Regions from separate parts of the Arthrobacter sp. Rue61a genome, predicted to be linked through region 1. Evidence: riboswitches for the same ligand, from Rfam matches in the RefSeq annotation. Region 1 holds a riboswitch; the other holds the start of a gene.
The links. A riboswitch is a leader RNA that binds a small molecule or an ion and turns the genes downstream of it on or off. The one in region 1 is predicted to bind cyclic di-AMP.
Positions count from the first base shown of each region.

Region 2: another riboswitch for cyclic di-AMP. It lies ahead of ARUE_RS04905 (NlpC/P60 family protein); the one in region 1 lies ahead of ARUE_RS20070 (hypothetical protein).

Region 1 covers NC_018531.1:4,394,990-4,405,941, reverse strand. The annotation lists gene ald (alanine dehydrogenase) at 1-88, opposite strand, end outside; gene ARUE_RS20075 (PucR family transcriptional regulator) at 297-1,511, shown strand; gene ARUE_RS20070 (hypothetical protein) at 1,644-2,969, opposite strand; cyclic di-AMP (ydaO/yuaA leader) riboswitch at 2,972-3,117, opposite strand; gene ARUE_RS20065 (ATP-dependent DNA ligase) at 3,368-4,432, shown strand; gene ARUE_RS20060 (DUF6480 family protein) at 4,436-4,699, opposite strand; gene ARUE_RS20055 (alpha/beta fold hydrolase) at 4,812-5,603, opposite strand; gene ARUE_RS20050 (maleylpyruvate isomerase family mycothiol-dependent enzyme) at 5,618-6,280, opposite strand; gene ARUE_RS20045 (helix-turn-helix domain-containing protein) at 6,299-6,718, opposite strand; gene ARUE_RS20040 (HPr family phosphocarrier protein) at 6,833-7,111, opposite strand; gene ptsP (phosphoenolpyruvate--protein phosphotransferase) at 7,142-8,842, opposite strand; gene ARUE_RS20030 (TetR/AcrR family transcriptional regulator) at 8,972-9,694, shown strand; gene ARUE_RS20025 (PTS mannitol transporter subunit IICBA) at 9,761-10,952, shown strand, end outside.
Region 2 covers NC_018531.1:1,026,832-1,037,783, forward strand. The annotation lists gene ARUE_RS04860 (helicase-associated domain-containing protein) at 1-1,495, opposite strand, end outside; gene ARUE_RS04865 (hypothetical protein) at 1,549-1,764, opposite strand; partial or broken gene ARUE_RS04870 (cold-shock protein) at 1,991-2,373, shown strand; gene ARUE_RS04875 (DUF3027 domain-containing protein) at 2,382-2,969, shown strand; gene ARUE_RS04880 (MFS transporter) at 3,013-4,320, shown strand; gene serC (phosphoserine transaminase) at 4,387-5,517, opposite strand; gene ARUE_RS04890 (iron-dependent transcriptional repressor DtxR) at 5,811-6,506, shown strand; cyclic di-AMP (ydaO/yuaA leader) riboswitch at 6,689-6,929, shown strand; gene ARUE_RS04895 (M23 family metallopeptidase) at 6,934-7,770, shown strand; cyclic di-AMP (ydaO/yuaA leader) riboswitch at 7,917-8,077, shown strand; gene ARUE_RS04905 (NlpC/P60 family protein) at 8,416-9,195, shown strand; gene ARUE_RS04910 (HNH endonuclease) at 9,413-9,913, shown strand; gene ARUE_RS04915 (NTP transferase domain-containing protein) at 9,956-10,870, shown strand; gene ARUE_RS04920 (molybdopterin molybdotransferase MoeA) at 10,867-10,952, shown strand, end outside.

The sequences.
Region 1 (10,952 bases):
CGTGGGTGCGGAACTCGTGGACGCCAGCGGCCGTGATGGCTACGCGGAACTCGTTGTTCTTGATTTCTTTGGGGACGCCGATGATCATCTGTGGGCTCCATCGTTAGCGGCCTCTTCGGCCGAAAATGTGTTGCGGGCTGTGATTCCAGAATAAATCCGGCTGTGAGGCAGGCGACATGGACTCCGAGCAGCCAGCACGCCGGAACCCCGCAAAATCAAGGTTCTGCAGCGATGATGCTCGACATTTGTCGAGGACTGAAGCGTCAAGTGTCGCCTGCTGTTGGTACGCTTTCGGGATGCAGCAGGACGTGGAACAGATCGTTGAACGCGTGGCCTTGAAGCTGGGCAGAGGACTGTCCCTGGAGGACCTCGACGGCGTTCTCCTGGCCTACAGCTCCAACCAATCCCACGCCGACCGCGTCCGGGTGAACTTCCTCCTGAGCAAGCGGGTCCCCAGCGACGTCAGCGCCTGGCAGCTCGCTCACGGCATTGCCACGGCGGTGCGACCCGTCGTGGTTCCCGCCAACGATGAACTCGGCATGTTGGGCCGCGTCTGCGTGCCACTTTTGGTCCGCGGTTTCCGCGTGGGGTACTTGTGGGTACAGCTGGACCTTGAAGAACAGAGTGCGACGGCGATACTCGCTGAGTTGCCCGGCGTGCGTGACGAGCTGGACCTGTTGGCGGGCTTGCTCCTTGATTCCAATACGGCTGAATCGGAGTTCCGGCGAAGGCGTGAACAGGAGTTTCTCTCAGCTTGCGGCGGCGAATCGAACGCTGTGGCCGCCGTCGCGGGTTGGAAGGAAATCCAGGGCCGCGGTCCGTGGCAGCTGGTGACCATCCTCGACCCTGATGGCGCTAGGTCCGACGTCGATCCCATTGCCGCTACCCTGACGCACCGTTCCGCGGCTTTGCAGTCCACTATCGGCGTCAACGCTGCCCTGTTCAGCGCCGGAACGGAGACGCATTCGGTGGTGTTGTTCCGCGAGTCGGGCGGCCGGGCGGACCACGCCCAAGTACTGGTGCACTATCAGCTGGAGCTTGCAAAACGCGCGGGCCGCAAGGTGGACAGGGTGATCCTGGGCATCAGCGAACCCTTCCAAGTCATCCGGCAGCTCTCGGGCGCGTACCGTCAATCAAAGGTTGCTGCGCAGGCGGCTGCAGTGGACCAGCCCTTGGGAGAGTTGGTGGACAGCCGGACTGTTGGTGTCTATCAACTTTTCGATCGCTTGGTGGCGCCCGGCGGCTGGGATGACACAGGATCGGTGCATTTTCGGACGCTTGAGGACCACGACAAGAACGGCGAACTCCTGCCCGTCCTGGAATTGCTGTACGACAATGACGGCTCAGTTCAGGACGTCGCTGCCAAACTTCATCTCCACAGGAGCAGCATCTACAACAGGCTCGGCCGGATCCGCCAACTCATCGGTGCTGATCCGTTGAGTGGCGCGATCCGGCTCGAGTTGCATGCGGCCCTGAAGGCGCGGCGCTGGGCGGGGCGGCCGCGCATCTGAAGGGTCCTTACGAGCGCCGCAGACGCTGGCAGCTCCAGCGCCCCATCCGGCGGCGGAACGTGGCAGTCCGGCTGCTGCTGCAGAGCCGGCTATGCCATCCCACATGAGTGGAGGTACGGGGCAGCCGGGTGCTCACTTGAGGGCCGTCCGGGCTGCATCCAGGATGTCCTGAAGAGCCGACTCGCTGGGCTGCGGCGTGGTTGCGGCCTGCGGCTTGCCCGGCCGTGGCTTGGACGTCGGCGTAGCAGTTTCCGTTGGTGTGGGTGTCGGAGTGGGCGTGGGTGTCACCGTGGGCGTCGGCGTGGTGATCGTGTCCGACGGCACCTCGCTCGGCGCAGGAGCCGGCTGCGTGGGGACCGGGCTGGCAGCGCCAGGCGCGGCCGGGACAGAGGACGGTATGGCTGAAGGAACCCATACCGGGTCCGCGAGGGATACCTTGGGGGTTGCAGTCGACGACGGCGACACGGCCTGAGGTGCTTCCGCCACCGTTGCCGGCTGGCCGGCCTCCGAAGTCTCCGTTGCTGTTGACGAAGCTGACGGCGATGACGCCGTGGAGTAGGACGCCCTGGGCGCGGGCGACGCCGAAGCCGAGGTGCGGCCATCGCTGCCGCTGGCTTCCTGGACCGGGGTCTCCTGGCCGAAGAAAGGAAGCTCGAGGGCCTGCCCCAACGTTCCGGCCGTCAACACGAGGCCAAGGGCACCGGCAACCACGGCCATGCGCTGGCTCATGTGTTTGACCGACGCGGCTTTTCGCAGCGCGGCATGAGGTTCGCGGCCAAATGAAGACCCCGCCCCGAAGTTGGACCTGGTTGCTGTGCGCGCGGCAGGCTGTCGAACGTCCTTGCGGCTGGCCAAGGACGCCGATGCCGTCGCGGCTGCAGCAACCTGCGCCGGGGACTTGCCGCGCGGCGACTCCGCGCGGGCGGCCACCACAGGAATAGCTGCGGTTGCGGGTTCCGAGGTCTCAGGCTGCACCACTGGAATAGCTGCGGTTGCGGGTTCCGAGGTCTCGTCTTCCTGGGAGCCCTGTGTCGTGGCGGCTGGCGGCACGATGGGAATGGCCGCGGTGGGAGGTCCCGGTGTGGTGGACGCCGGCGCTGCAGCCTGAGCGGCCTCAACGGCGGGAATCGCCGCAGTTGCCGGTTCCGCCTGCTCGGTCGCGGACTTTTCGGGGGCCGATAGTTCGGGCGCGATCACAGCCTGGGCTGCCCTCTGCCGCTCGGCCGCACGAACCTCCGCACGAGTGGCGGGCATCGCAACCGTGGGCATGGCCGCAGTGGCGGGTTCCGGCGTCGTGCCTGTGTTCGTTGTGCCTGTCTTAACGGCGTTTTCGGGCGTCGCGGCGTCCGCCTGCGCGCTGGTGAGGAATCCGCTGGGTTGGGCCCGACGGCGTCCGGTTGGCTTGGTGCGCTCGCCTTCAGTCTGGGCGCGGCGCGGCTGATCCATGGTTGGGGACATGGTGGTTGCCTCTCAACGCCTTCGAGGTTAGCTGTCGGGTTCGGACGAGGCCGTCCGGCCGCCTAAGCGGCTTCACCCCAAGGACTTGAAGTAAGTCCGGGAACTTTTGGGTCCCCCGTCTCTGCCGCGGGTCTGGCGGATCCCGGATTGCGGCAGAGCTCGGCGTCAATCCGGAAGCGGCCCAGCGGAGATACGGGTCGCCCTACGACGGTACATGAGCCGGAAAGTAAAGTCACATTAATGTAACGGGCGGTAGGTCTGAGCAAGCGAGGGGGTTCTATGACTTAGGCTTCGGGGCTGGCGCCGGGGCAGGTAGCTCATGCTGGATCTTCTGGATCGAGCGAGATATCCATGGCCTAACACTAGCTTCGCGGTGCACCGGCAGGTAGACATTGTCTATGGACCTGCCTGTGATGCCACCCGTCTCGCCCATGCTCGCCAAATCCGTTCCGACAATCCCCGATGTTGGGCACTACGAGCCCAAATGGGACGGGTTCCGGACCATCGTCTTCAAGGATGGCGACGAGATCGTCCTGGGCAGCCGCAACGAGAAGCCGATGACCCGCTACTTCCCCGAGGTGGTGGAGGCGCTCAGGAAGAACCTGCCGGACAAATGCGTGATCGACGGCGAGATCGTCCTGATCGAGGGCAAGAGGCTCGAATTCGAGGTACTCCAGCAAAGGATCCACCCCGCCGACAGCCGCGTCCGGATGCTCGCCGAGAAGACCCCGGCGTCCATGATTGCGTTCGACATCCTCGCGCTGGGCGACGAGAACCTCATGGACAAGCCGTTCTCCGAGCGCCGCGCCATCTTGGAGCGTACGCTCGCCAAGGCCGATCCGCCTGTCTATGTGACCCCCGCAGTGACGGATCTCGAGCGGGCGCAGGAATGGTTCGTGCAGTTGGAAGGCGCGGGACTGGATGGGGTGCTGTCCAAGCCGTTGGACGGGGCCTACCAACCCAACAAGCGCGTGATGTTCAAAACCAAACACGAGCGCACGGCAGACTGTGTGGTGGCGGGATTCCGTTGGCACAAGACCGCGAAAGTTGTGGGGTCGATGTTGCTCGGCCTGCACGATGACACTGGCCGGCTGCATCATGTGGGAGTGGTGGCATCGTTCCCTATGGCCCGCAGGGAAGCTTTGGTGGCAGAACTGGAGCCGTACCAGGTTGAACTCAGCGAGCACCCATGGGGTGAGTGGGCCAACCAGGATGAAACTGCCGGGGGTTCACGCATGCCCGGCGCCCAAAGCCGGTGGAGCGGGGGTAAGGACTTCTCCTTCGTGCCGCTGCGCCCCGAGCTGGTGATCGAAGTAAAGTACGACTACATGGAAGGCGACAGGTTCCGGCACACCACGCAGTTCCGTAGGTGGCGGCCGGACAGGACCCCCGAGAGCTGCACGTACTCGCAACTGGAAGAGCCTGCCGACTACGATCTCGGGGAAATCCTGAGGCTGCCCTAGCCCCTACTCTTCGTGGCCTTGGTCGCTGCTCATGCTGCCCTCGGCCGGTGGGGTTTCGCCCGGAGGCACGCCGCCGCCCGGCTCCAAGCCTGTGACATTTCCGTCGAGGGGATCAGGGTTGGCGGAAGCGGCGGGGTCATCGTCTTCGTCCTGGCGCATGTCCGGATCGTCGTGGATGCTGTCGGCATCGGAGGTGGTGTCGTAAGGCCCGGTTGCGCCGGTTGCGCCGAAGCCCTGGGTTTCTTCATTCGAGTTTTTGTCGGTCACGATCAGCCCTTTCGTAAGCAAACTTACTATTGTGCTTGCTTCGTCAGCCTAGCCGGGACGTGCTGACCCAACAAGGGGCGCCCAAGCCATGGGGCTGCGTCGTACTTTACCTTCAGCGGTGGGGAGTCGTGGCGGTGACGAAGCTCCGGATGGCATCCGCCACAGCCTTGGGACGCATGTGCTGAGCCACGTGCCCGACGCCCGGGATTTCCACCAGTCGCCCCTGGGCCACGGCCCGCGAAAGCCGCAGCGACCATTCGGGGCCCGCCACATGGTCCCGGCTCCCGCGCAGAACCAGCACCGGAACCTGGACTCCGGCGAGGCGTTTCTCCGTGGGGTATTTCATCATGACCGGCAGTTCCGTGAGGTACCAGCGAGGGCCGCAGCGGAGATAATCGGACATGACGATCATGTTGGACGTGGGGCTCTCGCGGAGTATTCCGTCCAGTGTCAGGGCCAGCGACTGCCGCCACACATTCTTGTGCCGCGAATCCACCACCGGCCCCATCAGTACCAACTGCCTGAGCTGCTCGGGGGCGTGCAAGGCCGCTTCGATGGCAAACTGCACGCCCATGGAGTGACCCACCAACACGTAGGAGTCGATACCGCGGGACTTCAGGGCCTCGGCAATGAACGCGCCGTATTCCTCCACTGAAAGCTGGCGCCCAGGCTTGGGAGTCCCGGCGAAACCTGGAAGGTCCAGTGAATACGTGGGCGCGTTCGCCGCGAGGACAGCATGCAGCCGCGCCAGATATCGATGCGACACCCCGATGCCGTGGATCAGGATATATGCGGGCTCGGACATGGGCCCGGCGTCCGGTTCCGGCGCAGGCGCGCCCTCGGTCCAAAGAATCCGGCCGGTCAGGCCCAAGACTTCGACGTCGGCAGAGAGTAGCGCGGTCATCTTTGCTCCTGCTTTCACTGAATTCCCAATTGTTGCAGGAAAACCGGTGCGCCCGGGCCACTCAATTCGTCGTCCCTCACGGGCCGTCCCGACACGGCAAGAAGCAGCGCGATCGCCGGCCCTTCAACTGCGGGACCATCCCCGTGGTCAAACGCGGTGTCGGTGGCAATCAAGCGCCAGCCCTGCGCGATCTCTTTGCCGCCGCCCATTTTGGTTGTAGTCCTGAGTTGGTACTTGAGGGCGGTGGCAACGTGGACAGGAGGGTACTCGCGGCGGATTCCGAGGGGGCGCCGGATATCCTCTCCGTGGACGAACGCCTCAACCAGCCGGGTAGCCAAGCTTGCCGGCGGACCCGAGGTCCGCGAAAGCACCGCGCGCAGCCCGTTCAACGTCTGCGCAGGCTCTCGTGTCTTTTCGCGCTCCACACCTACGGCGTTATCACGGTCAAAATCCATTCGGGAGGCAACCAGCCGGCGGATGAAGCTCAACCTCGTCGTCTTGGCGCTGTCGATTACGTGGGCCAGGACGTCGTGGACGTCCCAGCCGGGACACACGGACGGCGTCTGCCAGTGAGCTGCCGGAAGCGGCTCCAGATCCTGCAACAGGGCGCGGCGTTCATGGTGCACCACGGGCCAAACGGTCGAAAAGCTTGAAGCCATACCGCTATTGAACAGCATGCTGGCGACTCGGCGTGGCTAGCTGTGGGAATCGGTGGAGACGTCAGCTCCTGCGCTCGCCTCGGCCTGCTGCCTCTTCTTCTGCGTTTCCAGCCAGGCGATGATGGCGGCCTGCCGGATCCGACGATGCGTTCCCCGGTACTCCACCGGTATTTCGCCGCGATCGGTCATGTTGCGCAGATAGGTGTGAGAGATGCCCGCGAGCTCTGCAGCCTGGGATGTGGTGAGCATTTCCTCCACGCTGCTCACTGTCACCGTTTCGCCGCGGCTCAGTCTTGCGAGGAGGTCGACGACGGCGTCCCTGGCCTCGTTCGGCAGGCGGTGGACCGTGCCATCCACGAACACGGTGATGTCGTCGCTGTCCTGGAGGGAGCGCGCCAGATTCCGGGCGTCGTCGGCGGGCAAGCCAGGAGTGACGCGGGGAGCTATCAATGCCATGGCAGAAGCCTAGCCTGTGGGAGTGGGCTGCCCGATTCGGGGGTTCCCTGCGGGTCATGCCGGGCGCACGGCACTGTTGGCAGGGAACCATCGAAACGGCCGCCCGGGCAAAAACTACTCTGCGTCCAGGTCCGTCTCCAGCAGCTTCACCAGTGCGTCCAGCGCAGCGTCGGCTCCGTCGCCCTCGGCCCGCAGCACAACGACGTCGCCCTTAGCGGCGCCGAGGGTCATGAGCGAAAGGATGCTGGCGGCGTCGAGGGCGTCATCGGCAGAGTCGCCCTGCATGGCGATGGTGACCTCCACGGGCTGCTCGCCCGCGGCTTCGGCGAACAAGGCGGCGGGACGGGCGTGCAGGCCGGAGCGGCTGGCGATGGTGGCTGTGCGTTCGGGCATGGTTTCTCCTTCGACAGAAACAGACAGGGTTTAGAGGCCGAGTTCTTCGAGCACGGGCAGCTTGGCGCGGACCCAGTCTCGGGCTTCGGTGGCGCTGGGCGCGGAAAGGGCCAGGCGGGCCAGTTCCTGGGCCTGCTCCAGCGTGACGGTTTTCAGCACAGTCCCGACGGCGGCCAGGGAGCGCGCGGTCATGGACAGTGTGGTGACGCCCAGGCCGGTCAGCACGACGGCGAGAGCCGGGTCAGCTGCTGCCTCACCACAGACACCCACGGGCTTGGCAGTACCTTCGCGACCAGAGCTTTCCTGCTCCGCACCTTCGACGGTGAGCTGCACGAGCCGAAGCACGGCAGGCTGCCACGGAGTGTTGAGTTCCGCGAGGGGTCCAAGCTGGCGGTCGGCGGCCATGGCGTACTGGGTGAGGTCGTTGGTGCCCAAAGAGGCGAAACCGACTTCGCGCAGCACGGTGGCAGCAGTCAACGCGGCAGAGGGAACTTCCACCATGACACCCGGCGTTTGGATTCCGGCGGCGGCACACAGTGAGGCGAACCGTCCGGCTTCGGCGGCGGTGGAGATCATGGGGGCCATGACCCAAACGTCTGCCTGGGACTCCGAAGCTGCCCGTGCAATGGCTTCGAGCTGGCGCTCCAGGACGCCCGGTGTGGTGAAATCGGTGCGGTAGCCGCGGACACCCAGTGCAGGGTTGGGCTCGGTGGCATCCGTGAGGAAGGGGAGGGGCTTGTCGGCGCCGGCATCCAAGGTGCGCAGCACAACCTTCTTGCCCGGGAACGCGTCAAAAACGGCCTTGTAAGCTGCGGCCTGCTCGTCCACGGAAGGTTCGGTGTCGCGCTCCAGGAAGCAGAACTCGGTGCGGAACAGGCCAACACCCTGTGCGCCCAGAGCGGCAGCTGCCACGGCGTCTTTGGCTCCGCCCACATTGGCGAGGAGCGGCACCAGGTGGCCATCCGCCGTCGTGCCGTTTCCGTCGAATTCGGCGAGGGTGGCGGAGGTTTCCGCCCAGGCCGTAGCTGCCGCACGGTGCTCGTCGGTGGGCGAAACGGCAATGAAGCCAGCCGCGCCGTCCACGTACACCTCGGTTCCATCCGCGATGTCGTCAACACCATGGGCTGCAACCACGGCGGGCAGGCCGAGCGAACGCGCAATGATGGCCGTGTGGGACTGCGGGCCGCCGCCTGAAGTCACCAGCGCCTGAACCACCGCGGGATTCAGTGTTGCGGTGTCGGCGGGAGCGAGGTCCTCGGCCACCAAGATGAAGGGCGTGTCGGAGGCAGGAATGCCGGGAGCGGAGACGCCGCGAAGTTCGGCCACGATGCGGGCGCGGACATCCAGGACGTCGGTGGCACGCTCGGCCATGTAGCCGCCCAGGTTGTGCAGCATTTCGGAGACGGAAGCGCCGGCTTCCCAGATGGCCCTTTCGGCCGACGACCCGGCGTTGATGAGCTTGGCAGCCGATTTCAGGAGCATGGTGTCCTTGGCCATCAAGGCAGTGGCTTCGAGGACGGCTTTGCCGTCGCCGGAAGCACTGTCCGCGCGTCCCTTGAGTTCGTCATGGACGGCTTGCGCAGCCGCTTTCAAGCCCGCGACGGCGTCTTCCGGGCTCACGTCCGCAGCCAATCGATCTCCCGACGGCGGCTCACTCACCGGCTTGGGCATCTGGCGGACGGAACCAATGATGCGGCCAGGGCTTACCCCTACTCCTTGGAAATTCTGCACTGAATCCTCTGTTCCTGCTTGTTGGTTCAGGCCCTCCGGCGACGGCACCGGGAGCCTCGAAAACTAGCCTACAAAATTCCTTTGTGAGCCACTTCATATAGCAACGCTATAGGTGCTAGGGTAGCGGTTATGAGTTTCGATGACCAGCTTCCGCCCAAAATTCGGTTGCTTCGCGCAGCTGCCGAATTGCTGGCGAATTCGGAGGGGTCAGCGGTCTCAACGCGCCAGATCACCAAGCTTGCCGGGGTCACGGCGCCAACGCTCTACCACCACTTTGGCGACAAAGAAGGCCTGTTCGACGCCGTCGTATCGGCCGGATTTGAAGAGTATGTGGCGGGGGAGCGGGATTTTGCACCGTCCGGGGAGCCCTTGGAAGATGTCCGGCGGATGTGGGACAACCACGTCCAGTTCGGACTCAGTCAACCCCATCTGTATCTGGTGATGTTCGGCAATATCCGGCCGGAAAGCCGCCCAGCAATCGTGGCCGATGCTGAAGCGCTTCTGGAGGAGATGCTGAACAAGGCCGCTATCTCCGGCCAGATCAACGTGCCGCCCCGCGAAGCGGCGCGAAGCATTCTGGCGGCCAACGTGGGTGTCACGCTCATGTTGATCGCAGAACCGGTGGAAGAACGGAACCTCGAGCTCTCAACGATGACCCGGGATTCCATGATTTTTGCCGTCTCCACGGACACCGCCCGTGGCGCCGCAGCGGACGACTCCGGTAAGTCGTCCGTGGTTGTTGCGGCAATCGCCCTGAATGCGGCACTGCAGGCCTCGCATTCGGACCAACTTTCCAGCTCTGAATTGAAGCTGTTCCTTGAGTGGCTTCACCGCATTTCCAGCAGCTCCTAAGGCTGTTCTCTCTCGATCTATATCGACTGACCCCGCGCCGCAGCGGGACACACGTTAGGAATTCACATGGCAACAGAGACCGTTGCGAAGCCCCGCACCAGCGTGCGCGTTGGTGTCCAAAAGTTCGGAACATTCCTGTCCGGCATGATCATGCCCAACATCGGCGCCTTCATCGCCTGGGGCCTCATCACGGCCCTGTTCATCGAGAAGGGGTACATTCCTGTGCCTGTGCTCGGTGGCTTCGGCACCAACGCCGAGGGTGTTCCCAACGTGGGCCTGGTCGGCCCGATGATCACCTACTTGCTTCCCCTGCTGATCGCCTACACGGGCGGCAAAATGGTCCATGACGTCCGAGGTGGCGTCGTCGGCGCCATCGGTACCATGGGCGTCATCGTCGGCGCCGGCATCCCGATGTTCATCGGCGCCATGATCATGGGCCCCCTCGGTGGCTGGACCATGAAGCAACTCGACCGCCTGTGGGACGGCAAGATCCGCCCTGGCTTCGAGATGCTGGTGAACAACTTCTCCGCCGGTATTTGGGGTGCGATCCTAGCCCTCCTCGGCTTCTACGGCATATCACCGCTGGTGACGGCGTTCAGCACTGGCGCAGGGAACGTGGTCCAGTTCCTCGTCAACAACGGACTCCTCCCGCTGACCAGCATCTTCATTGAGCCGGCCAAGGTCTTGTTCCTCAACAACGCCATCAACCATGGCGTGCTGACGCCGCTGGGCATCCAGCAATCGCTGGAGCAGGGCAAGTCGATGCTTTTCCTCCTCGAAGCCAACCCCGGCCCGGGATTCGGCATCCTGCTGGCGTATATGTTCTTTGGCCGCGGCGCCGCGAAGGCTTCGGCTCCCGGTGCAGCGATCATCCATTTCCTCGGTGGCATCCATGAGATCTACTTCCCGTACGTCCTGATGAAGCCCGTCCTGATCCTCGCTGCCATTGGTGGCGGCATGGCCGGCATCGCAACCCTCGCTGTCACCAACGCAGGCCTGGTGGCGCCGGCCGCCCCCGGTTCGATCTTCGCCGTGCTTGCCCAAACGTCCCGCGATAGCTACTTGGGCGTCATTCTTTCCGTGGTCTTTGCAACCACTGCCTCCTTCCTGATCGCTTCATTGATCCTCCGTCTCTCCAAGAACAAGGGTGAGGACGACCTCTCCGCAGCTACATCCCGCATGGAGGCCATGAAGGGCAAGAAGAGCTCCGTCTCCTCGGCACTTACAGGTAACAACGCTGGCGCCCAGGCCGGTACCG
Region 2 (10,952 bases), 1.4 Mb from region 1:
CAAGGATGCCGCGCACCAGGGAACTGAACCGGCGGGACATCCGCGGCTGCGCCCACTCGGCCCGCTGCAGCACGGCCCTGGCATCCAGGACGGGCGCCTTCCCGTCCGGCGCTGCGGCCTCCACAGTGAGCTCATTCAGGATCTCCAGGACCCGCCGGCGCACCACCGGGGCGTCGGGCCGTTGTGCCTCCGCGGATAAGGCGTTGATGGTGGTGCCTGCCGCGCCTTGATGGACGGCCGACGACGACGGGCCAGCGAGAGGCTGCCCCACCAATGAAGGTGCCCGCTCGCTTGCCAGCCAGGCGTTGACCAGCCACAGCCACTGTTCCTGCCGGGGCAGGTTGAGCCATTCGAGCGACGGTGGCTGTACCCACGTGGAGCTGTCCACGTCCAAGCGGAGCAGCCCTGCCATGGCGCACAACTCCAGGAGGATGGCCGTCTCATGGACACCTAAACGGATGGACTCTGCCAAACGCCGCAGTTCGCGCACGCCCACGCCGCCGCTCCGAAGGGTAGCCAGAGGCTGCTCCCGGACTGCGAACAAAAGTTCAGCCGCCAGTCGCAAAATCTCGGCGATGGCCCCCATGGCGGCATTGCGTCGCAGGGCAGCACTCGTATGGCCGAGTTCCGGAACCGGTGGGGCGAGCGTGAAATCATCCACGATTGCACCACCACGCAAGGCAAGGCCCACGCTGTGGGGCAGCTCCACGTGGCCGGCGTCCAAAGGGACCAGCAAACCGCGCGCCAACAGCCAGTCGATGGGCCCCACATCATGGCTTTCGTGGGTGACCGAAGCCCGGCGCTGCGCCTGGGGTACTGCGCCCATGGCCCAGCTGCCGAACTTGTCCAACAAGGCCACCGTCCGGTCCGGTGCCGTGGCCAGGATGGCGCGCAGGTTCTCCGGAGTGGAGGTCCAGCGCTGCAAGGCCAGGGCCGCGTCCATTGGAGTGCTGGCGGGGTGGATACCGGCACCGCTTTGATGAAGCTCGGCCACCAACTGCACTACCCGCTGGGCAAAGGCCGGTTGTAGCCGTACCAGTTCTGTATAGCTCCGCCCAAGACCCGCAGGGTAGATTCCGATGACGTCTTTGAGGCTGCCCACCGGAAGGTAGAAGCGCTGACGGGACGAGGTTGCCGGCGAGCCGGTGGGCGGATCTGCCCGATGTACCAGGGCCAGATCCTGCAATTTGGCGAGGATGGGGTCCAGCGCCGAAAGGGTGGAACCCGCAATGACCTTCTTCAGCCCGGCCGAGGAAATACTGTGGCCGGTATCGGCATTGGTGCACAGGTGCAGTGTTTCCAGGACCTGCATCTCGGGCTTGTTCAACCGTTCCAAGGCACGTTGGACACTGACCCGTGCGCTCGCCCTCGCAGCCAAAGCCGGGAAGTCAGGCGCCATGGGGGAGATGAGGTCCGGTCGCGCGGCAAACAAGGCCCGCAGCGAATCGTCGCTGCGCGCTTCGAGTTCCTTGCTGAGCGCGCGTATCAGGGACATCAATCCAACGTTACCGCCCCCGGGCCCCTCGTGCCTGTCAGTGGGGCCGTGGGTTACTGCCGGCGGCGTTGGCGAACAGAGTCAAGCACCAGAACTACGGCGAGCATGAAGGCTACGGGAAGTCCGTAAAGGGCCGCCCACGTTACCCACACCGGTGGCACGCCCCCGTTGAATGCGACAGCCATGACCGTGCCCACGGCAGCCAGGGAGATGACGGCAATGACGGCGGCGATGATCATGATGGGGCGGCGGTAACCCGGGGAAGTCATGCCAATAACGCTAGCAGCAGCACGCGAAGCCGATTCATGGAAGCAACTGTTGTCATCTTCGCGTACCGCGTGGTCGCGGCAAAGCGGGAATAGGGGGTCCGGCAGGATAACCTTGAAGGAACAGACCAACACGGACCGGGCTGTCGCCCTCGATCCCGCAGATAACTGTGGATGCGGTGAATGGCCCGACGTGTCTCCCAAAGCAAGAACGAAGAAGGTTGATTACGTGCCTACCGGCAAGGTCAAGTGGTATGACAAGGAAAAAGGCTTCGGATTCCTCGCGGCTGAAGACGGCCAGGAAGTATTCCTGCCCAAGACGTCCCTGCCGCGGGCGTAACGGAGCTCAAAGCCGGGACCCGCGTGGAATTCGGTGTGGCCGACGGCCGCCGTGGAGCACAAGCACTTGGACTGCGTGTCTTGGAGAAGACGCCGTCCATTGCCAAGGCCAAGCGCATGAACGCCAGGGACCTCGCGCCGATGGTCCAGGACCTGGTCACCGTGCTGGACAATCTCTCCGGCTCCCTGTCTTCAGGCAAATACCCCGACGGCAACAAGGCCAAGGCCATCAGCATGGCACTGCGCAAGGTTGCCGACGAGCTGGAAGCCTAGGACCGGCCATGACATCGGAATCCGCACAGGACACCAAGGCCGTCCCTGACGCTGCCCAGGCTCCTGCAAACGGGGACGCCCCCGCGCGGAAGCCCGTCGCGGCCAAGCCCCGCGCCGGTTTGCCCGTGTGGCGCACGGGCAAGCCGGACGCGTTCCTGGCTGCCGCCGTCGATACTGCACGTGAGGCTGTTGAAGGCATCGCCAACCCGGGCGAAGTCGGCTCGCACCTGGGCGCCAAGTCGGAGGGGGACCGTGTGGTCACCCATCTGTTCGAGTCCAGGCTCGCCGGCTACGGCGGCTGGCAGTGGTACGCCGTGGTGACCCGTAACTCGCGCTCCAAGATCGTGACTGTCAGCGAGCTTGGTTTGTTGCCCTCCGAGGATTCCATCCTGGCTCCTGAATGGGTGCCGTGGGCCAAACGCGTCCGTCCCGAGGATGAGACGCCGCTGGTCGAAGAGACCGTTGAGGATGTCACGGAAGCGTCCGTGCAGGCGGCCGAAGACGAGGCCACTGAACCGGCTGATGAGGCTGCTGAATCCGACGAACCCGAAATCGCCGACGAAAGCGCCGACGACGACGAAGCCGGGGCTGAATAAGCGTTGCGGAAACCCGGAGTGACCACATCGAAGGCGGACGCTGATGTCCACCTTTAGGTCACTCGGAATCCTCAACTACCGCATCTGGTTCTTCGGTGCGCTGATCTCCAACATCGGCACGTGGATGCAGCGCACGGCGCAGGACTGGTTGGTCTTTGACCACCTGACCGCGCACGACGCCGGTGCCATGGGCATTACTCTGGCGCTCCAACTCGGTCCCCAGCTTTTCCTTGCTCCGTGGGCGGGGCTTCTGGCTGACCGTTATAGCCGGCGGAAACTTCTCCTCATCACTTTGGTGGCCATGGCCCTGCTCAGCACGGGGCTGGGTGTGCTGGTGCTGCTGGGGGTCGCCGAACTCTGGCACGTCTACCTCTTTGCTTTGATGTTGGGAATCGTGACCGCCTTGGACGCTCCCGTCCGTCAGACGTTCGTCTCCGAGCTGGTTACCGACGATTACCTGCCCAACGCGGTGGCCCTCAACAGTGCCTCCTTCAACGTGGCCCGGATGATCGGACCCGCTGTCTCGGGCGTGCTGACGGTGGTGGTGGGTCCCGGCTGGGTGTTCCTCATCAACACCGTGTCCTTCGTGGCCATGTTGTGGGCGCTCAAACTCATTCCTGCGTCATCGCTCCGCGTCCAGCCCCGTGCGGCGGCGGGGAAGGGGCGCATCCGGGAGGGGTTGCGCTACGTCCGGAACAGGCCGGATATCCAGGTGGTCCTGGTGGCCATCTTCATTGTGGGCACTTTCGGGCTCAACTTCCCCCTGTTCATCGCCGCGATGGTGGGAACCCAATTCGGCATGGACGCGGGTGCGTTCGGAGCGTTGAACTCCGTCATGGCCATCGGATCCGTGACCGGTGCACTGCTGGCTGCCCGACGCGGACGGCCGCGCCTCAGGCTGATCTTCGGCGCCGCTGGCGGCTTCGGCATATCAAGCGCGCTTGCCGCCCTGGCCCCCAATGCTGTGCTCTTCGGGCTCGCCCTGGTTCCCTGCGGCTTGTTCGCCCTGACTTTGATCACCAGCGCCAACGGTTACGTGCAATCCACCACGGAGGCTGTGATGCGCGGGCGGGTCATGTCCCTCTATATGGCCATCTTCATGGGCGGCACCCCTATCGGGGCGCCGTTGGTGGGTTTGGTGGCCAACGTCGGCGGCCCCCGATGGGCAGTTGGCGTCGCCGCGGTTGCCGGCGTCAGCACCGCCGTCGTGGGTTTGCTGTGGATCATCCGCGCCAAGCAGCTGCGGCTCCGCTTTGACCGCCGGGCCCGCGGACTGAAGCACTTCCGGGTGGAGTCGCTGCTTGCCCGTCCGGACACGGACGACGACGGCGCGAGCCGGCAGGGCGGATAGCCCACCTTAAAAAGCGGCGGCGCCGTCCGGGAGCTACCCGCACGACGCCGACCAAAGCCCGTGGTGCTACTTCTTCAACTCGCCCACAACGTAATCGATGCTCGCGAGCAGTGCCGAAACGTCGTCCGGCTCGATGGCGACGAAGGTGGCGATGCGCAGCTGGTTGCGGCCGAGCTTACGGTACGGCTCGGTGTCCATCACGCCGTTGGCGCGCAGGACCTTGGCGATGGCTGCGGCGTCAATGGAGTCGTCAAAGTCGATCGTAGCGATGACGTTGGAGCGGTCCTCGGCGTTGGCAACGAACGGCGTTGCGTACTCGGATGCCTCGGCCCAGGAGTAGATACGGTTGGCGGAGTCTGCCGTGCGCTTGCTGGCGAAGTCCAGGCCGCCGTTGCTGTTGAGCCACTGCACCTGGGCGTCCAAGGTCACCAGGGTGGACAGCGACGGGGTGTTGTACGTCTGGTTCAGCTTGGAGTTGTCAATGGCGGTCTGCAGGTCCAGGAAGTCCGGGATCCAGCGGCCGCTTGCCTTGACCCGTGCCGCGCGCTCCAGGGCGGCGGGGGAGAAGAGGCCCAGCCAGAGGCCACCGTCGGAAGCGAAGTTCTTTTGGGGCGCGAAGTAGTAGACGTCCGACTCGGCGACGTCCACGTCCAGCCCGCCGGCTGCCGAGGTGGCGTCCACCAGGACGAGGGCGCCTTCGTCAGCCCCCTCGACGCGCTTGACGGGGGCGGCCACGCCGGTTGACGTTTCATTCTGGGGCCAGGCGTAGACGTCAACGCCGGCTTCGGCCTGTGCCACCGGGCGGGTGCCGGGTTCGGACTTGATGATGGAGGAAGCATCAAGGAACGGTGCCTTGTTGGTGGCGGCGGCGAACTTTGAGCCGAACTCGCCGAAGGAGAGGTGCTGTGCCTTCTGCTCTACCAGGCCAAACGCGGCCACGTCCCAGAACGCTGTGGAGCCGCCCACGCCGAGGACCACTTCATAGCCTTCCGGAGCGCGGAAGAACTGGCTGAGTCCTTCACGGACCGAACCAACCAGGTTCTTGACCGGAGCCTGGCGGTGGGAAGTGCCCAGGATGGTGGTCGATGCGGCAGACAACGCTTCGATCTGTTCCGGGCGAACCTTGGACGGTCCAGCGCCGAAGCGTCCGTCCTTGGGCAGCAGGTCGGCGGGAATGGTGATGCTGTTGTCGCTCACGTGGCGCTCCAATGGGTGTCGGCTAGAGATGGGAGGTGGCATGGGGCATCAACTGCCCCTTCGACACCCCAATTCTGCCTGACACGGCCCGCGCGCAGGAACCTGCGGCCGTCATAGTCCGCTACGTGGAATGCGGGCTCACCGAATGCGACCGGAATTATCCAGAGTAATTCCAAATAAGCTAGGCTGGTGGTTGGCGTTCAGGGGGCGGCGGTGCACACCGTCCGCCCTTGCTAGGGACGCGGTACGGTGGAGATTACGCAAGGAACTGCGTTCGAGGAGAGCTGAGCTGGATGACGGATCTGATCGATACCACTGAGATGTATCTTCGGACCATTTTGGAGCTTGAAGAAGAAAACATTGTGGCTCTCCGGGCGCGCATTGCCGAACGACTGCGCCACTCCGGACCCACTGTTTCCCAGACCATTGGACGCATGGAGCGCGATGGCCTGGTGATTGTGTCCAACGACCGCCACCTGGAACTGACTGAAGTGGGACGGAAGCGCGCCACCGAGGTCATGCGCAAGCACCGCCTCGCGGAGCGCCTCCTGGCCGATGTGATCGGTCTGGACTGGGCCTACGTGCATGATGAGGCCTGTCGCTGGGAGCACGTCATGAGCGAGCGGGTGGAGCGTCGGCTCTACGAGCTCCTGGAGCATCCCACGGAGTCCCCCTATGGCAACCCCATCCCCGGACTCGAAGCGCTTGGTGGCCTTGCCAGCCAGCCGTTCCCACGGCTCGATGTCAACCTTCTGCAGGCCATGGACGGCTATGCCGCGGATTCCCGTGTGGTGGTCAGCCGCCTCGCGGAGCCCATCCAGGTGGAGCCCGAGCTCCTGACCCAGTTGGACGAAGGCGGAATCCGTCCGGGCGCAAGTGTCTCGCTGGAGCGCGTCGGCGAGTACATCTCAGTACGGGTCCCCGGTATTGAGGGCGCGTTGGAGCTGCCTCCGGAAGTTGCCGCGCACGTCTTCGTCTCACTCAGCTGAGCGAAGCCCCAAAGCACCGTGTCAAACCTCACTTTGCCCGCTTCGGCGCGCGTGTGACCTGCGGTTTTCCGAAAAAGATGATAAAGGCCTCCTTCTCTCAGCGGCCTCCTGTTGATAACGAATTTATTACCGCAGGCCTTCATCCCCTATAGTTATCTACTAGCGCTGATACCAAAGCGTTACCTGATCCGGAGCCGAGCTCTGCCAGCGGATCAGGTGTGTCACCACCACTGGCAGAGGCGGGGGAACCACAAGCGGCTGTCTAAAGAAGCAGCCTTGGGGTGAAGTCCGCAGCAGAAGTGCCCACGTATGCAAGTCCCTCTTGGGATACCTGTGTGCCGTGAGCGCCTCGTGCGGACCGGGTCTTTGTACTCTCTGACCCGAATCCGACAGCTAACTTCGCAGGCTTTTGAGAGAGGAACAGAGTTTGACATCGCAGAACGTCAGGGGTCGCCGCCGCGCGTCCGGCCCCGCTGCTGAGCTGCGGCCAGCCACCGTCGTAACGGAGATCCGGCCCCGCGACACCGAGCGTCAGGTGCGCCGCCGTAAGAGCCCGCTGCGCCAGGTTGCCGACTTCGCCGCTGCCAGCGGCGTCGGGCAGAAGGCCGGAGTTGCGCTTGCCGCCACCGGGCTTGCCCTGACTGTCGGCCTGCCGGCTACAAGCCCCGTCATGGCCACGTCGGAATCAGGACAGACCGAATCGGCCCTCGCCGTCGCCGCCCCCGCCGGCAGCCAGCCCGAGGTTTCCGCTGCCGCGTCGGCCAAGATCGACTTCAGCCGCGCCGCAGTCGCTACTGCCGCGGACCCCGATGGAAAGCTGAAGCAGCTGCTCAGCGCCCAGTCTGCTGGAAGCATCCAGCGCGCCTCATCCGTTGGCACCATGGCCAGCCCCCTGGACACGCTCACCACGGCATCCCCCTTCGGTTACCGCATCAGCCCGCTCACGGGTGGTGCCGGTGACTTCCACCGCGGTCAGGACTTCGTAGCCCAGTGCGGCACGGCTGTGCACGCCGCAGCTACCGGCAAGGTCACTTTCGCCGGATGGCACGAGTACGGCGGAGGCAACCGCGTGGTGGTCGACCACGGCAATGGCCTCGAAACCACGTACAACCACCTGTCGTCCTTCACCGTCCAGGTAGGACAGACCGTGAACCGCGGCGACACCGTGGCCCTGAGTGGCACCACGGGCGCTTCCACCGGTTGCCACCTCCACTTCGAGGTCCAGGTCAACGGTGAAGTCGTAGACCCCATGGGCTGGCTCTAATCCCAGTCGATGGTCGCCTCTCGCATGAGCGAGACGCGCCGTGACCTGAATGTGACATTCAGGTCCAACTGTTGTAGCGTACAGAGCGCATCGGCTTTTTAGGGGGCCGATGCACTTGAGTGGATTGCCTAGCTCTGCCACCGCTCAAGGTCCGTTCGCAAAATCGTCTGGCAGGGGCGGGGGAACCACTTCCGGTCTTCGAAAGAAGGCCTAGGGGTAAAGTCGCAAAGCTTCCGTGGAAGCAGCGTGGCCGGATGACTCCCATCCGAATCCGACAGCTCACCTCGCAGGCACTGGGAGAGGCTACCTACGTGTCATCATGCACTACCCCTGCGCGGCTTAGCGCCCCAACGGTTCGCGCGAACCCGTCGAACACCCTTTGCAAGGCTGCATCATTCACGGCAGGTACCTTGCGCCATCTGGCGCCCGTACCGGCAGCAGCCTCGGCCTCCGCTCTCAGCAGGCCCGAATCAGCATCCCCTACGTCAACGCTGCTGCACTCCGTAGCGTCCACCGGGACTTCATCCTCACGTTTCACCCTCCGCTAGAAATAATCCGGTTCGGGGTCGTCCAGCATGCCCCCATGTTGGCCAACCCACTACCCGTGTGCACCCCAACTGCACTCGGATACGAAAAGAGAAAATCATGACCAGTGCAAACAAGGTTGCGCGGCACCGTGCTGAGGCCCCCAAGACCAGCTCGCTTTCCGTCATCGCCAAGGCCGTCACCACCAACGCCGGTGGCGTTGGCCGCCAGGCAGCAGTTATCGCTGCAGCTTCAGGCCTGGTCCTGACCAGTGGGATCGCCGCCAACGCTGCCGAGACCAACGTGGATCGTGAATCGACGTCAACGTCCACTCTGGACGTGCAGTCCGTAGTCCAGGCCACCATCGCCGCGGACTCCACGGTGGCCATCTCCTACGAGCGCCCCGTTGTCACCACGGAGGAAGCCCCGGCCCCCGTTGTGATCGAAGAAGCTCAGGCCAAGGTTGAAGCCAAGGTTGAGCCCAAACAAGCAACCCCGGCGGCCGCTCCGGCAGCCACCGCGACCGTTGCCGTCAGCAGCCCGACCCCCGCTCCGGCGGCTTCCAGCGGTCTCGGGGCAGCCATCGCTGCGGCTGCTTACGCCCAGATCGGCGTGACCCAGGACTGCACCATGCTGGTGACCAACTCCCTGGCGGCCGTGGGCATCAACTTCCACGACTGGCCCGCCGGCTATCTTTCCCTGGGCCGCACTGTCAGTGCAGCAGAAGCCCAGCCCGGTGACCTCGCCTACTACGCCAACGGTGGTTTGGCTGGACAGGCCCACATCGCTGTCTACGTCGGCAACGGCCAGGCAGTCCACGGTGGATGGAACGGATCCACCACGGCACTGTTCAGCGCCAACGTGGGCTCGGGCCCGGTTTTCATCCGCGTCAACGGCTAATTCTCAGAGCTTAGGAACACCCCGCAGGCTTCGGCCGGCGGGGTGTTCTGCTTTAACCGCGCATGAACTCTTGCCGACACCGCACACGACATCACAAAAAAATTCGTTGATACGGCATATAAGTGCTTACCCTTATGGTGTCGATCCACAGCCCGTACAAGCAGAGGGCAGCCGGCCCTCGTGCCCCTGACGGGTGCGGCCGTGAAGAGGTACGTGCATGCGCACACTCGTTCTGAATGCTGGATATGAACCGCTGGCGGTAATAACATTCCGCCGGGCGCTGGTCCTTGTGCTGACTGGGAAAGCTAGCGTAGTGGCCGAAGGCGACGAGCCTGTCGTCGGGCCACAGGAGATTCTCGGAAGACCTTCCGTGATCCTTCTCAACCGCTACATCCGTCCCCGGTACAACAGGATCACCGCCGTGAGTCGCCGCGGGGTACTTCGCCGCGACGGCCATCGCTGCGCCTACTGCGGGAAAACAGCCCACACCATAGACCACGTCCACCCCAAATCCAGGGGCGGCGCGGATTCCTGGGAAAACCTGGTTGCGGCGTGCTTGAAATGCAACAACGCCAAGAGCGACCACACGCTGGCTGAGATGGGCTGGAAGCTCCGTTTCAAACCCGGTGTGCCCCAGGGAACCATGTGGCAGATCAAAGAACTCGAGAAACCTGCGCCGGACTGGGACCCGTTCCTGTTGCCGGAATCCGCTGCCTGATCGATTTCTGCTGAGCCCCGGATGCCCGGGTAATCTGGGCGGATGGAGTTCAATGCCGTGATTTTGGCGGGTGGCCGCGCCACCCGCCTCGGTGGGGTGCCCAAGCCATCGTTGAAGTACGACGGCGACACCCTCCTTTCGCATGCCCTGCAGGCCGCCCGGGGTGCTTCGGCGGTGGTTGTGGTGGGGCCGGATGCTCCCGGCGACGAGTCAAGGGACGGCCGACGCTTGCCGGATGATGTCCTGCGGGCGCGGGAGGAGCCGGCGTTCGCCGGGCCTGCCGCGGCCATTGCGGCCGGCATGGCTGCGCTGAGGAAGAGTGGATCGGACACGCCGTGGACGCTGGTGCTGGCCTGCGATATGCCGCATGCTTCCCGCGGTGTTGACCTTCTGTGGGCCGCCCTAGCGTCCGTTCCCGGCGTGGAAGGAGCCATGGCTGTTTCTCCTGACGGGCGCAAGCAACCACTCCTGGGGGCTTACAGTACAGCCGCCTTGGAACGGGAAGTGGCCGTAGCGTCCGAAGGTTCCGGGTTAACGAACTCTTCAGTGTTCCGGCTGCTTGCTAGGCTGAACGTGCTGGACGTTGACGTTCCCGCGGGGTCCACGGATGACGTGGATACTTGGGAGGACGCCGCGGCCTTGGGCATTGACTACGAGTTGGAGGCGGACGTGAAGAGCCAGGAAGAGACGCTCGAGGAGTGGTGCCGCACACTGCTGCAGGCTTTCGAGCTTGAGGGCGTGGAAGTGGACGTCAACGAGGTCCTCGCTGTCGCCGGAGTAGCAGCGCATTCGGTGGTACGCCCCGCCGCACCCCTGACCACGTTCATTGCCGGATATGCGGCAGGCATGGCCCGCGGCATCGGCCAGGCCAGCGATGATGCGTCCATGAATGCCGCCCTGGAGCTGGCCCGCAAAGTGGCCAAGGAGTACTCGGAGTCCGGGACCGGCCCGGAATGACAGGGGCCCCCAACGAGGGCCATCACGCGGCACACACATGGCATGAGGCCCGGCAGCGCGCGTTCGATGTTGCTGCCCCGAT